3 regions of the [Roseibacterium] beibuensis genome follow, and region 3 is predicted to be linked to each of the others. Evidence: riboswitches for the same ligand, from Rfam matches in the RefSeq annotation. Region 3 holds a riboswitch; each other region holds the start of a gene.
What was found. Region 3 has a riboswitch for cobalamin ahead of ABD923_RS00110 (DUF1636 domain-containing protein). Riboswitches for the same ligand answer to the same signal wherever they lie in the genome.
Positions count from the first base shown of each region.

Region 1: linked by a shared signal. The riboswitch ahead of bluB (5,6-dimethylbenzimidazole synthase) and the one ahead of ABD923_RS00110 (DUF1636 domain-containing protein) in region 3 are both predicted to bind cobalamin.
Region 2: linked by a shared signal. The riboswitch ahead of ABD923_RS12855 (TonB-dependent receptor plug domain-containing protein) and the one ahead of ABD923_RS00110 (DUF1636 domain-containing protein) in region 3 are both predicted to bind cobalamin.

Region 1 covers NZ_BAABHW010000007.1:2,214-6,994, reverse strand. Annotated here, with positions in the region: gene gdhA (NADP-specific glutamate dehydrogenase) at 1-109, shown strand, start outside; partial or broken gene ABD923_RS19175 (thiamine pyrophosphate-binding protein) at 121-413, shown strand; gene ABD923_RS17380 (hypothetical protein) at 373-534, shown strand; gene ABD923_RS17375 (hypothetical protein) at 535-828, shown strand; gene ABD923_RS17370 (hypothetical protein) at 901-1,146, shown strand; gene ABD923_RS17365 (CsbD family protein) at 1,177-1,374, shown strand; gene bluB (5,6-dimethylbenzimidazole synthase) at 1,890-2,576, opposite strand; cobalamin riboswitch at 2,620-2,801, opposite strand; gene ABD923_RS17355 (hypothetical protein) at 3,361-3,936, shown strand; gene ABD923_RS17350 (DUF4339 domain-containing protein) at 4,050-4,658, shown strand; gene ABD923_RS17345 (hypothetical protein) at 4,655-4,781, shown strand, end outside.
Region 2 covers NZ_BAABHW010000003.1:291,496-296,276, forward strand. Annotated here, with positions in the region: gene ABD923_RS12845 (FecCD family ABC transporter permease) at 1-191, opposite strand, end outside; gene ABD923_RS12850 (ABC transporter substrate-binding protein) at 188-985, opposite strand; gene ABD923_RS12855 (TonB-dependent receptor plug domain-containing protein) at 1,017-2,840, opposite strand; cobalamin riboswitch at 2,981-3,172, opposite strand; gene ABD923_RS12860 (hydantoinase B/oxoprolinase family protein) at 3,316-4,781, opposite strand, start outside.
Region 3 covers NZ_BAABHW010000001.1:21,850-26,630, forward strand. Annotated here, with positions in the region: gene cobN (cobaltochelatase subunit CobN) at 1-1,236, opposite strand, end outside; gene cobW (cobalamin biosynthesis protein CobW) at 1,255-2,322, opposite strand; gene ABD923_RS00110 (DUF1636 domain-containing protein) at 2,324-2,719, opposite strand; cobalamin riboswitch at 2,807-3,020, opposite strand; gene cobO (cob(I)yrinic acid a,c-diamide adenosyltransferase) at 3,057-3,665, shown strand; partial or broken gene ABD923_RS00120 (DUF1289 domain-containing protein) at 3,671-3,823, shown strand; gene ABD923_RS00125 (DUF6925 family protein) at 3,948-4,157, shown strand; gene ABD923_RS00130 (cobyric acid synthase) at 4,162-4,781, shown strand, end outside.

The sequences.
Region 1 (4,781 bases), on a different contig from region 3:
CGTCGCCGCCGAAGGCAGGCAGAGTGGCCGGATCGACTATGCCCGCGCGGCCAACATCGCCGGGTTCCGCAAGGTCGCGCAGGCCATCGCCGCGATGGGCGCGATCTGAGGGGGCAGGTGATGACAGGTGCAGAGCTTTTCGTCGAATGCCTTGTCGCGGGCGGGATCGACACGGTCTACGCGCTTCCCGGCGAGGAAACGACCGACCTGATGGACGCGCTGGCGGCGTCGAAGATCGACATCGTGTTATGCCGCCACGAACAGGGGGCCACCTTCATGGCCGCCTGACGGGGCGGCCCGCGGCCTGTCTGGCCACGCTCGGGCCCGGGGCGTCGAACCTTGTTACCGGGCTGGCCGATGCCACGCTCGATCATGCGCCCGTTTTGGCGATCACGGGGCAGGGCGGCGGATGACCTGGCGGCCCTGTTGCAGGGCACCGGGATGCCGATGGCAAGCAGCTTCAAGGCCAAGGGCATCTTGCCCGCGCATCACCCTCAGAACCTCGGGGCCTTCGGCCTTCCGGCCGAAGATTAGGTGGATCATGCCATCCACAGTGCCGATCTGCTTGTCTGTATCGGGCTGGACCCGGTGGAATACCCCTTGGGCAAGCTGACGGATGAGGCCCGGATCGACGCGCTCTCCTTGTCAGACACAAGCGTGCCGCGCGATGCCGGGTGGCATCTGGGGGCCGAGGCCGTCGGGGACCTTGCCGCCGGATTGCGACACACGGCATGCGAAACGGATGACGACCTGGCGAAGCATTGCGGCGACCGCCCTGCAAGGCAGCTCATCACGGTGCCGGTCAAATACAGCGGAACCTTCGCGTGACCCCTGCCCGTCGGGAACCTTTGACGGGGCATCCGTGTTGAGTGTCCAGAACCGCAACACAGGAGCTAAGCCATGAAAACCGCACCTATTCTTGGTATCGCTGTCGCCGCAATCGTCGCCATCGGCGCCGCCGTCTACCTTGTCGATATCGACCAGACCGAAGAGGCCGCGCTGCCGGAAATCTCGGTCGAAGGCGGCAACATGCCCGAGTTCGAGGCCGAGACCGGGGATATCGAGGTCGGCGAGACCGAAGTGACCGTTCCCACGCTCGAGATCGAGCCGCCGGAAGAAGACACCGATCTCGCCCAGAACCAGTAATCAAGTCTTACCGCTGATAGGAGAATGACGATGAACCGCGACCAGATCGAAGGCAAATGGACCGAGATCAAGGGCCAGCTGCGTGAACACTACGGCGAGCTGACCGACAACGATCTCGAAGAAGCCAAGGGCGACCGCGAACAGATGGAAGGCGTGCTTCAGCAGAAGCTGGGCCAATCCAAGGAAGAGGTTCGCAAGACGGTCGACGATATTCTGGCCAAGGTCTGATTGACCTGCAGACCCACCACAAGACGCCCTGCGTGAAATCGCGGGGCGTTTTGAGTCTGAGAAAGGACCAAAGACCGGCGTCCACTCACCTTGCCGATTTGGACCCAGAGGGATCTTGCCGCTGTCCGGACGATCCGCAAACGCACGTGCGGACAGATGCGCAAACAACCTGCCTGAGACGGTCCGCGTCGATGCGCGGCAGCCTGTCATACCGGACGGCGAGGAGAAACAGAGGTTTCACGACGGTTATCCGGTGTTGTCCGCTTACGTCTCAAGAAAGGCCGCCAATCATTCGGGTCGAGGGCATGTTCGGCTCCATTCTTTGCAATGGAACCGGAGGTTGGCGAACTTTACGGTCTTCCGGGCGAATAAGTACGCGATCTCACCCCCTTGGTTGGCGGTATCGGAGGTGCAACAGACGGCAGCGCACACGTATTTTTTGTTGCAGCAAGAGGATGCGGAGGTGGACTTCATGCTGGGCGGCAGGGCCCCAAGCCCCACCGCCGCGTTGTGGTTCAGTGGTCCTCTTGCCAGATCTCATCCATTACGACCGCGTCCAATGGCAGGCGTTGGCGCCAGCCCTTGAGGGCCAGTTCGGGCGCGGGATAGAAGTCATCCACAAACCCGACACACAGGTAGGCCACGATCGCCACGTGGTCGGGCAGCGCGAGGATCCGGCGCAGGTCGGGCTCGTTGTAGATGCTGACCCAACCCACGCCGACATTCTCGGCGCGCGCGGCAAGCCACAGGTTCTGAACCGCGCAAACCGAGGAATAGAGATCCATCTCGGGGTTGTGGGTACGGCCCAGAACCACCGGCCCGCAGCGGTCGCGGTCGCAGGTGACGGCGATGTTCAGCGGCGCTTTCAGGATGCCTTCGAGCTTGAGGCCGCGATAGGTGCTGCGGATACCCTCTGGGAACATCGCCTCGGCCTCGGCATTCGCGGCCTCGAAGACGCGATGCACGGCGCGGCGACGCTCGAGGTCACGGATGAGAATGAAATTCCACGGTTGCATGAACCCCACGGACGGCGCGTGATGGGCGGCGTCGAGGATGCGCCGCAGGACGTCGTCGGGGATCGGGTCGGGGCGGAACTCGTCGCGCACGTCTCGGCGGTTGCGGATCAGGTCGTGGATCGTGTCGCGGTCTTCTGGGGTAAAGCGGCGCGCGGATGCGGGCGCCGCCGGGGCGGTGTCGGGCATGGTGGCCCTCCTGGTTTGACAGCGCCGCCTCGGGTTCCACGCGGGGCGGCCATCTTGCCGGGCCGGTCTTCTGGCTTCGGGTCATCTGCGCGCAGGCGCCTTCCCGGATCGCTCCAGTGGCATCGTGCCTGCGGCATCCCCGTCACAGCGGCGGGCCCGCGCCGGTATTGCACCGACTTCCCGATTCTCCCCGGCTTGGCGGGGCACCCGGCGGACGCTGCATAAGCGGGCGAGCGGCGGCAGGCAAGATGCGCGCGATATCGCAAAGCCCCATCAGTCCGTGACCTTAACGAAGTAACGGACGAAGGTCGAAATCCTATTCACCCGGCTACACCACAAGCCGGCTTCGAAGCAGTTGCGCTTGCGTGGCCCATCGGCGCAAACGATAAAGTGCCGCGCGCTGCCGCCGCCACGGCCCTCCTCAAACTGGCCAAGATGGTTTCCGCACCTCAGAAGCCGTCAACGGTCTGACATCAAGGGCCTTCACGCCGTTGTTCCCGGTTGCCTCAACACCGAAGCGGACATTCCGCCAAAATCACCCAGTTGAGCCATACGTGGTCTACATAGGGGGCGGAAAGCGGAAGTTCGCTGCGGTGAAGATTGTGCCACACAGCCAAGCTAGAAGCCGACATCCAGAGCAGACCAAGATCAAAGCGTACCGGAATGACACAGGTCCCGAGTGAAGTCGCGGTACTTCGCATGAGAAGCGGGAAGAAGTGCGGCTGGGCGAAACTGCTGTGCGCCGCAATACGTTTCCCATCCGAGGCTCGTCTGGGCCCTCGGCATGATGTACCTCGATCATGAAGGCGACCAGCGGCTTTGCCTGCTCAGCCTGAGCATCGATCCGCTTGCGCTCGCGACCGGGCTGGAGAACCGCGATGCCGTGACCCGGTTCGCCAAGGGCCTCTATCGCAACCCCACCGGCATCATCGAACGCGCCATGCAGGCTGCCGCGAACGGGCGGAAGGGATACCGGCTCGTCACCCGTGAGAAGATCAGGGGTCGAACCTTGGCCGGAAGCTTCGATTGCCCCTCACCGATGCTTGTGAGCGAGGCGCGGGATCGACGCACCCTCCCCGATGCGCAGGAGCCCGGCCCAGAAGAGGGCAAGACCTCCTTCTTCGACCCCGATATCCGCAAGGCGATCCTGAAGATCGACGAGAGCAGATCCATCCGCAAGCCGCGCTACGAGAGCGAGGAGGAGCGCGCCGAGAAAGAGCGGGACATGATGGAGCGCATGCATATCGAGACCGGTCCGGCCAGCGCGATGATCCTGCGCGATCTCTTCGGTTACGAAAGCGGGTTCCGCGTTCTTGGCGACATGATGCCCGACGAGGAGCCAGAACACCCTGCCTTTTGACGACGCAAACCGGCAACACCCGTGTCCAATCGGGGCCGACCTCCAGGCGCAAGCCTTTCAGATCGGCAACGCGGAGACAAAAATTGCCCGTGACAACCATGAGGAACGACAACATGAATGACGATCGACAAGACGGCGCCCTGCCGGCCACCCGGTCGGCCGACGCACCGCCAACCGCACCACCCCACCCCCTGGATGGCCAGTGGTTCATGCGCGTCGATGGGCGCGACTACGGCCCCTATACCGGCCACCAGCTCAAGGCCTTTGCCGAGGATGGCCGTCTTGAGCCGGACACGGAGATCCGCCGGGAGGCCAGCGCGGAATGGGTTGCTGCCGAGATGGATGTCGCGATCCGGAAGTTTTTCCAGCCGGCGCCTGTGCCCCAGCCCGGGCCGGAGCCGCAGGTCGCGACCGCAAGCGATCGCAGTACGGTCGTCCAGGTCACCAATACCTTTCAACAGCCCGCGGCGCTGGTGGATCCGGGCGCAAACAAGTCGCCCGGGCTGGCGCTCTTGCTGTCCTTCCTTTTCGTCGGACTTGGCCAGTTCTATAACGGCGATGTCGGCAAGGGCTTCCTGATGATCCTGGGCTGCATTCTGCTCTGGCTCGTCTTCCTCGGTTGGATCATCAACATCTGGTCGATGATCGACGCCTACACCAAGGCCAAGGAGCTCCGCGATCGCCACCAGGCCTACATTGCGGCACAGACGCGGCCGGCATGACCCGCCAGGGGAAGCGAACCTGCCCGACCTGCCTTGGCCTGGGTCTCGCACGGGAGCGGTGCCCGACCTGCGGACGTGCTGCGGCCGGCCAAGCGATCGGAAGCCTGAGGCTGCCCCCGTGGC
Region 2 (4,781 bases), on a different contig from region 3:
ACCATGACGGCGAGGATGGCGCGGGGCAGGCGGATTTCCCGCATCACCAGCGTGACCGCATCGCCCTGTCCGCCGACCAGGGCCCTCAGCGAATCGCCAAGGCCGAACCCCGCCGGCCCGATCAGAAGCGAGAGGGTGAACAGCACGAGGACCAGCGCCACGAGACCGGGCATGAGGAGCCGCCGGGTCATCGCGCGGCCTCCATCTCGGTCCGCAGGCGGGTCAGGTTTTCGAGGGCATTGATGACATGGGGCGTGCCGCAGACCCAATCCGGCCCGCTGACCGTGCCTCGGCCGGCCGCGATCACCGCTTGCAGCGCGGGGTGGCGCAAGATCTCTTCCGACCGCGAGGCGCCCGCATAGGGCGTGCTGCCGATCACCAGTTCCGGCGCGGCCATGGCAAGCAATTCCAGCGCCAGCCGCCCCGATGCGCTGCGCCCCAGTTCTTCGGCGATATGGGTGAATCCGGCTGTTGTGAGGATGTCGTGCGACAGCGTCCCGGTGCCAAGCGTATAGCCGTTGGGAAAGTAGAAGGCCGCGCGGGGGCCGGTCGCGGCATGCGTCAGCCGCGCAAGATCCGTCTCGAACGCGGCAATCAGGGTCTCTGCCCGGGTTTCGCGGCCAAGAAGCGCCCCGACCTCGCGCAGGCGATCCGGCACGTCGACAAGGCGCTGCGTGATCGCGATCTGTTCCACTCGCACCCCGAGGCGGCGCAGCATGCCCACGGTCGCCGGGTCGGAATAGACGCCGGCCAGGACGAGGTCGGGGTCGAGCAGGTAGATCTCTTCCGCGCTACCGAAGTTGATGTCGTAGGCCGCCGCTTCCTCGGCCATGGGGGAGGTCAGCGGATCGACCGCGACCTGGCTGACCGAGATCAACTGCCCCGGCGCGGCCAGCATCATCGCCAGTTGATCCGTGCACAGGTTCATCGACACGACCCGGGTGGGGGCGTCCGCCCATGCCGATGTAGCGGCGGCGAGGGTCATCCCCGCCGCCACCGCAAGGCGCTTCAAACGATCAGAAGCGCGAGCGCAGGCCAATGTAGAACGCCCTGTCGCTGGTGCCGTAGCCGATTGCCGTCTGGTACTCCTCGTCGAAGACGTTCTCGATCCTCAGGAAGGCCTCCGTGGTGTCGTTGACCGCGTAGCTGAAGGTTGTGTCGACAACGGCATAATCGGGAACGTCAACCGGCGTTCGTTCGTAGTTGGGTGCAGGAAAGACGACGTCTTGCCTGTCAAACTCGAATTGAGCGGTCGTCGCCCAGGTAACACGCTCTGCAATTGCTGCATTGAGACCAAGCACGAGGTTATGGCGCGGCACACGCGGCAGACGATTGCCGGCCCGGTCCTCGGCGTCCGTGTAGGTATAGTTCGCAAAAGCCGACAGGGTGTCGCTCAGCATGTAGTTGGCGGTGAGTTCGTAGCCCTGCGTGGTGCTGGTGCCGGCTACTTGGTTGTAGCCGCCGCCTGAGAAACTGATCAGGTCGTCGATCTCGGTGTAGAAAACGGTCGCGCTAAGGTTCAGGTCGCCGAACGCCTGTTCGATGCCCAATTCGATGCTGCGGCTCTGCTCGGGTTCGAGGTTCGGGTTGCCGTAGAATCCGGAATACAGCTCGTAGAGCGACGGCGCGCGGAAGCCCGATGCAATCGACCCGCGCAAAACAGTGCCTTCTGCCGGGCGCCATGCGCCGGCAAGACGACCAGTGGTTTGTCCGCCGAAAATCGAATGATCGTCATAGCGCAGCGAAGCCGAGAGGTCGAAACCGCTACCCAGTGCCGCGACATATTCGGCAAAGACCGCGGCGGTATCCACGCCGCCGGAATCGGAATCGGCGTCGAACTCTTCCTCGGTCAGATCAAGGCCGAACGTCAGCGTATCGGCCGTGCGTAGGTTGGCGGTGCCGAGATATGAGTATGTCATGCGCTCGCCGAGATAGTCTTCGGTGAAGCCGCCGGGGTAATAACGCTCGGTGCGCGATCCGCTGATGGACAGCTCGTGTTCTATACCGAAGGCGTCAAAATTGGCGTAGGCGCGCAGGCCGGAGCGCTCGCCTTCCTGTTCATCGGCGGTATCGATGGAATCGTCGATCTCGGTAAAGCTGTCGATGTAGAAGGCGCTGAACCCGATGGTCAGAGCCTCGGTGGTCTCAAATTCACCCGCAAGAATGAGGGTGGTGGACTGGTGGCCGTCCTCTTCGGTGTTGCCGTCATTTTCGTCGGCGGCCGAGAAACCCTCTGTCGTCAGTTCCGTGGCGGAGAAGGACAGCGTTCCGCGCTCGAACCGAGTGCCAACGCCGAAATTCAACAGGTAGGTCTCGTAGCTGCCGGCTTCGACGCCGACCGTGACCTCGGTGCCCGGTTCGTCAGGGGCCAAGTCGGAGGTGATGTTCACCACGCCGCCGATGGCTTCGGACCCGTAGATGGAGCCTTGCGAGCCGCGCAGGATTTCGACACGCGTTGCCCCGGTGCCCAGAAGGCTGCCGAAGTCGAACCCGGTCTGGGAGGAGGACGGATCGGTGATATCTATCCCGTTCAGGTAAACGGGTATGTAGGACGTCCCGAGACCACGAATGCGCAGTGTGGTGCTCGACCCGACCGGGCCATTCTGGCTGACTGTGAGGCCGGGCACGGTCGCCAGCGTGTTCGATAGTTGGATATCGCCGGGATAGCGCAATTCTTCGGTCGTCAGCACATCGACCGATACGCCGGTGCGATCCTCTTCGATCTCGGTCAGGCCCGCCGAGAAGATAACCTCATCCAGTTGGAAAAAGGCGTCCTGCGCCAAGGCCGGGTTGCCGGCAACGAGTGCGGAGATGGCGGTCAAAGCCAATCGTTTCGTCATGTATGTCCCTCCTTCGATACCGGTATGGCGGCATTCGGACTCGTTGGTGTATGTCATCGGAGGGGTTCGTCCCTCCGCAGACGGTGCAAATGCGTCACCACTACGGAAGGGTCCGTTGCCCATGGCGCCACCCGCGCCCGGACAGGGTGATCACTTCGGCAGGTCTCCTGACTTCGCGGGTCGTTGCGTGAAACGGGCCTTCCCGGGATGTCCCAGTGGCATGTGCCGTCCACACTCGCCGCTTACAGTTGCGGGGGCAGTCGCGGGATTACACCGCGTTCCCTATTACCCGAACGGTTTGCGCCGTCCGGACCGAAGCGAGTCCCCGGATACGCGCGCCGGGGCATTCAAGCAAGGGTTGAACGCGGCACTTCGGTTCCCGAAACCGAAATGTCACAGGTTTCTGACAGGACTCGCCGGGCGTCCTGTCAGACGATCCTGACCGTGCCGCGCCCTGGAAGGCCGTGTTTTCGGGTCACTTGGGCTGGCCCCAGCCACCGCCACCGGGGGTCAGCATCTCGATCGCATCGCCGATGCCCAGCGCGACTTCGGCATTTCCGGCAAGGCGCTCGCGCGTGCCATCGGCCCGGAGAACCCAGTTTTCCCCGATAGCCCCCTCGCCACCGCCCGCGCGCCCCGGAACAGGCACCTCCCGGTGCGAACAGAGCGTCGTGATCGTCATGGGGTCGAGGAAGCGCAGCACCCGGTGCATCCCCTCTCCACCGCTCCATGCGCCGATGCCGCCCGATCCGCTGCGATGGGCCATGCGCTCAACCCTCACAGGGAAGCGGGTTTCCAGGATCTCTGGATCGGTTGCACGCGTATTCGTCATGTGGACCTGCACGCAGGAGGCGCCATCAAACCCCGGCCCGGCGCCCGCGCCGCCCGCGATGGTTTCGTAATTCTGGATGCGGTCATTGCCCCAGATGAAATTGTTCATGGTCCCCTGGCTGCCCGCGATCACGTCCAGCGCGCCATAGAGGCATTCGGTGATCGCCTGGCTGACCTCGGTGTTGCCCGCGATGACGGCGGCGGGGTGGACCGGGTTGATCATGCTCCCCTCGGGCAGGATGATCTCCAGCGGTTTAAGGCACCCTTCGTTCAACGGGATCTCGCGCCCGACCAGCGTGCGGAAGACATAGAGCACCGCCGCTGTCGCGATGGCCTTGGGGGCGTTGTAGTTGTTGCGATGCTGCGGCGAGGTGCCGGTGAAGTCGATCACCGCGCGGCCTGCCGCCTGATCGACGCGGATATCGACCTTGATCTCGCTGCCATCGTCCAGCGGGTAGGTGCAGGCCCCGTCCTTCAGCGACCCGATCACGCGGCGCACGCTGGCCTCGGCATTGTCCTGCACGTGGCGCATATAGGCCAGAACAGTGTCTAACCCGAAGGTTTCGACCATGTTCTGCACCTCGCGGATGCCGGTCGCGTTGGCGGCCACCTGCGCCTCCAGATCGGCCATGTTCTGGCCGATGTTGCGGCAGGGATAGCGGCCCGAGGCCAGCAGCGCCCGTGTCTCGGCCTCGCGCAGGCGCCCGTTTTCCACCAGTTTGAAATTGTCGATGACGACGCCTTCCTCCTCGATCCGGGTCGAGTCGGGCGGGGCGGATCCGGGGGTCTTGCCGCCGATATCGGCATGGTGGCCCCGGCTGCCGACCCAGAAGACGATCTTTTGCCCGGCCCTGTCGAAAACGGGTGTGATCACGGTCACATCCGGCAGGTGCGTGCCGCCGTTGAAGGGCGCGTTCAGCATATACGCGTCGCCCTCGGCGATCTGTCCGGCGTTCAGGCGCGCGACGGTGCGCACCGCCTCGGACATGGAGCCAAGATGCACCGGCACATGCGGGGCGTTCGCCACAAGGTTGCCATCGGAATCGAACAGCGCGCAGGAGAAGTCGAGCCGTTCCTTGATGTTCACCGAATAGGCCGTGTTTTGCAGTG
Region 3 (4,781 bases):
GTCGCCGAGGATTGCCTCGGCCGATGCCAGCGCGTCGAGCCCCACGGCATGGGCCATGTTCCAGCCGCGACCTGGATAGGTCGAAAGCACGAGTGCCACACGCCGGTCGCCGGGAGCGGTGGTCGACAGCCGATGCCAGGCGACCACACGATCCGCGATGGCGGCGATCCGGCCCGCCTCGGGGGCATGGGCGTATCGAGCGAATTGCAGATGCGCGTCGCGCACTTCAGGTTCCTTGAACGAGGCGACGCCGGCAAAAAGCCTTCCGTCTATTTCAGGCAAGACCACGTGCATGGCGAGATCGGCAGGGGACAAGCCGCGCTCCGCCTCCGTCCAGGCCTCGCGAGTCGAGGTTGCCAGCGCGACCTGAAACACCGGCGCGCCTGCCGCATCGAGGGGTGACCTGCCCGCATCGCCGCGCCCCGAGAAGGAGGTTGCGTTGACGATGGCCGCGGGGCCGAGTGCGCGCACCTGACCCTCCAGCCATTCCCGCGCGCCGGCTGCCTTGAGCGACGATGCGAAGAGGCCGAGCGCGCGGAGCCCACGGTCGCGCAACGCCGCGAACAATGCTTCTATCGGCGCGAGGTCCGCCGCGACCAAATAGGAGCGGTAGAAGACAACCAGCACCAGCGGTGCGCCATCCGTGAAGCGGATTGGGGCCGGGCAGCAGACGCCATCCTCCGGCGTCCAGGCCCCCACCTGCGGCAGGGTTTTCGCCCCCGGCACCGGCCCGGCATAGAGGCCCGCCGCGAGCGCCATCTGCGCCAGCGCAGCCTGAGCCGCCACCGCGCCGCCGGTGTCGCAGAGATGCGCCAGGCGGCGCAGCGTCGACGCAGGCACGGTCGAGACCGCATCGAGCCGCGCATCGGGGCGCCCGTCGGCGGGCAGCACTGCCAGCGCGATACGCTTGGCCCGGGCCAGCGCCTCGATCTGTTGCAACCCATAGAGCCAGTAGGGCACGCCGCCGATAAGGCGGATCAGGATGCCCTTGGCCCCCTCGAGCGTCCGCTCGACATAGGTATCGACCGACAGTGGATGCTTCAGCGCGGCGATATTGGCGAGCCGCAGCGTCGGCAGGCAGCCGTCCGGGCCGCCGCCCCGATGCCACCCCGCCGCGAAGGCCCCGAGGTCGCTGTCGGAAAACGACAACACGACGAGATCCGCGGGCGACTGCCCCAGATCGGTTGGCGTTTCGGTTTCCTCCAACCCATGGCTTTCGCGGAAGATGACATGCATTCAGGCCGGTGCCTCGCGTTACTCCGCGGCTTGCGCGCCGGACACGAGAAGACCCCGGATCGCGTCGGCGTCGATATCGTGATGTTCGGCGATGACCACAAGCCGCCCGCGCCGCCCTTCGCCGGTCGCCCAGGGCCGGTCGTACTGGTGGCGCACCCGCGCGCCCACCGCCTGCACCAGAAGGCGCATGGGCTTGCCCGCGACCGCCGCGTAACCCTTGACCCGCAGGATGTTCCGGCGCTCGGCCAGCGCCTCGATTCGCGCGACCAGGTCCACGGGGGCCGCGATTTCGGGGATGTCGATTACGACGCTGTCAAAATCGTCGTGCTCGTGGTCGTCGTGGTCGTCGTGATGGCTGGGCCGCGCGTCCATGTCGTCTTCGGCGGCCGCTTCCAGCCCGAGGATCACCCGCGGATCGACGGCGCCCTCGGCCACCTCGATGACCGGCAGGGGGCGCGGTGCCTCGGCCTCGATCACGGCGCGGGCTTTGGCCACGCCCTCGGGTCCGGCGAGGTCGGGCTTGGTCAGAAGCACGATGTCGGCGCAGGAGATCTGGTCCTCGAACACCTCCGACAAAGGCGTTTCGTGGTCGATGCTCTCGTCCGCGAAGCGCTGCACCTCTACCGCCGCGACATTGGGCGCGAAGCGACCCGCCGCGACGGCCTCGGCATCGGCCAGCGCGATGACCCCGTCCACCGTGATCTTCGAGCGGATGTCGGGCCAGTCGAACGCCTTTAGCAGCGGCTTCGGCAGCGCCAGGCCCGAGGTCTCGATCAGGATGTGATCGGGGCGCGGATCAAGCGCCATCAGCGCCTCGATCGTCGGGATGAAATCGTCGGCCACGGTGCAGCAGATGCAGCCGTTGGCTAGCTCCATAATGTTTTCCGCCGGACAATCGGGGATTGCACACCCTTTCAGGATCTCGCCATCCACACCTACTTCGCCGAACTCGTTCACGACGACGGCAAGACGCTTGCCGCCCGGGTTCTTCATCAGCTGAGTGATCAGCGTCGTCTTGCCGGAGCCAAGGAAGCCGGTGATCACGGTGACGGGGAGTTTTTCGAGATTGCTTTTGGGGCTGGCCATGTCAGGTCTCTCCGAGGTTGCACGCGGGAGGGTCGAGGGGCGGGATGCGCGCAATGCAGTTCTTGCGGAAGTGTTCGGGGCGTTCGCGCCACGGCACGAGACCGTCCAGCGTGGCGGCGTATTTCTGGGCGCCGTCCTGAATCGTGTCCGGATGATCCAGTGGGTCGATGTTCCCATAGACGTAGGTCCAGCGCCCAGGTCCACGGAGCGCGATGGTGCAGCCCTGCGAACAATTCGACAGGCATTCGACCGGTCTGGTGGTCACGCCATCAAGGCCTGACTCGCTCAGTCGACGAAAGAGTGTCGCGCCGGGGCGCTCGGCCTCTTCCGGCACGTCGTGCCCCTGACGGCAGCGGATACAGACGAGGAGTTCCACTCGGGATGACGGGTGCGCCATGCATACTTCCACTTGTTGGGCGGACGCGGGCACGGAGCGGAAGAACGGCCAACACGCCGTCAGTCCGACACCGGAGCACCCCGCCCGGGTTCAGTCTTCGCGCTGGCAGGTCTCCCGGCTTGCGGATGTCAGGTGTTACCCTGTCGGTCGCCCGGCCTTCCCGACCTGTCACAGGTCAGTGGCTTTCGGGCGACCTCTCCGGTCACGGTCGCGGGGGCGGCTGCGGTTCGGTCCATTCTTGCGGACCTCGCACATTCCCTTTTCACCTGATAGGTCAGGCACCAGCATGGTCAGATGCTCAGGCCTGTCCACTCGTGTCAAGCTGCCAGGAGTTCCCATGGAAGATGTAACCCGTCGCCACAACGAGAAGAAAAAGCGGATCAAGGCCGCGCGCGACAAAATGATGAAGGAAAAAAACAAAGAAAAGGGCCTGGTCATCGTCCTTACCGGGCCGGGAAAGGGTAAGTCATCCTCTGGTTTCGGAATGGTCATGCGCTGCATCGCCCATGGCATGCCCTGCGCGGTCGTCCAGTTCATCAAAGGCGATCGCGAGATTGGCGAGAAGACGTTCCTGCGCGATCGGTTCGCCAGCGAATGCAAATTCTTCGTTTCCGGTGAAGGTTTCACTTGGGAAACGCAAGATAGGGAGCGCGACATCGCAGCCGCCCGGAACGGCTGGCAGATCGCTAAGGAACAGATCCTCGACCCCGAGATCCAATTCGTGCTGCTGGACGAGATCAACATTGCATTGCGCTACGACTACCTCGATGTCCACGAGGTGGTTGAATTCCTTCTAGAGCAGAAACCCCACATGACCCATGTCTGCCTGACGGGCCGCAACGCCAAACCCGAATTGCTAGAGGTGGCAGATCTGGTGACCGAGATGACGTTGGTGAAGCATCCGTTTCGGGATGGTATCAAGCCTCAAAAGGGTGTGGAATTCTAATGAACATGGCAGCCAGGCGCCCTCCGGCAAGCCCCTGTACCGGCGTCCGCGCGACCGACGAAGCAAAACGCCTTTGCACCGGCTGCGTTCGCGCGCTGGACGAGATCGCCGTCTGGAGTGGTGCCAGCGACGACGATCGCGCGGGCGTCTGGGCGGCGCTGGACGCGCGCGCGGCGACCATGGGCCTATCGGTCCGGCGTCTCGACTGGCAGGGTGAGCGCCTTCTCGACGAAGTCGAGGCGCGCTTCGCCGGGTCCTCGGGCACCTTCGTCGCGGGCGTCTATGGTGCTGTGCCCGAAGCCCGTCCGCGTGATCGAGGCACCCTGGCTGCGGGCCGAGGTCGATGCGATCATCCCGCTTGCCGGTGGCACCGCACCCGACGGCCCGCACACCCACCTGCTCCCGGACCGCATCGCGCAGGGCTTCGATACGCCGCCGACTGTGCCGCTGCCGAAGGGCTACGTTCTGTCCGCGCTCTTCTATTCCGGTTGAAGCGATGCCCCGCGCGCTGATGATCCAGGGCACCGGCAGCAACGTCGGCAAGTCGCTCCTCGTCGCCGGCCTCTGTCGCACGGCGAGAAACCGCGGCCTTTCAATCGCGCCCTTCAAGCCGCAGAACATGTCGAACAATGCCGCTGTTACCGCCGATGGCGGCGAGATCGGGCGGGCGCAGGCATTGCAGGCTTTGGCGTCGGGCCTGCCGCTTCATACCGACATGAACCCGGTGCTGCTGAAGCCCGAAACGGATGTCGGCGCGCAGGTGATCGTGCAGGGGCGGCGGCTCACCACCGCGAAGGCGCGGGACTACCAGTGCCTGAAGCCACAGCTTCGCGACAAGGTGCTGGAAAGCTTCCACCGTCTCAAATCCGCCCATGACCTTGTGCTCGTTGAGGGCGCGGGTAGCCCGGCCGAGGTCAACCTGCGCGCAGGCGACATCGCCAACATGGGCTTTGCGCGGGCGGCGGACGTCCCCGTGATCCTGGCAGGCGACATCGATCGGGGCGGCGTGATCGCGCAGATCGTCGGCACGCAGGTGGTGATCGACCCTGCCGATGCCGCGATGATCGCGGGCTTCCTCATCAACCGCTTCCGGGGTGACCCGTCGCTGTTCGACGA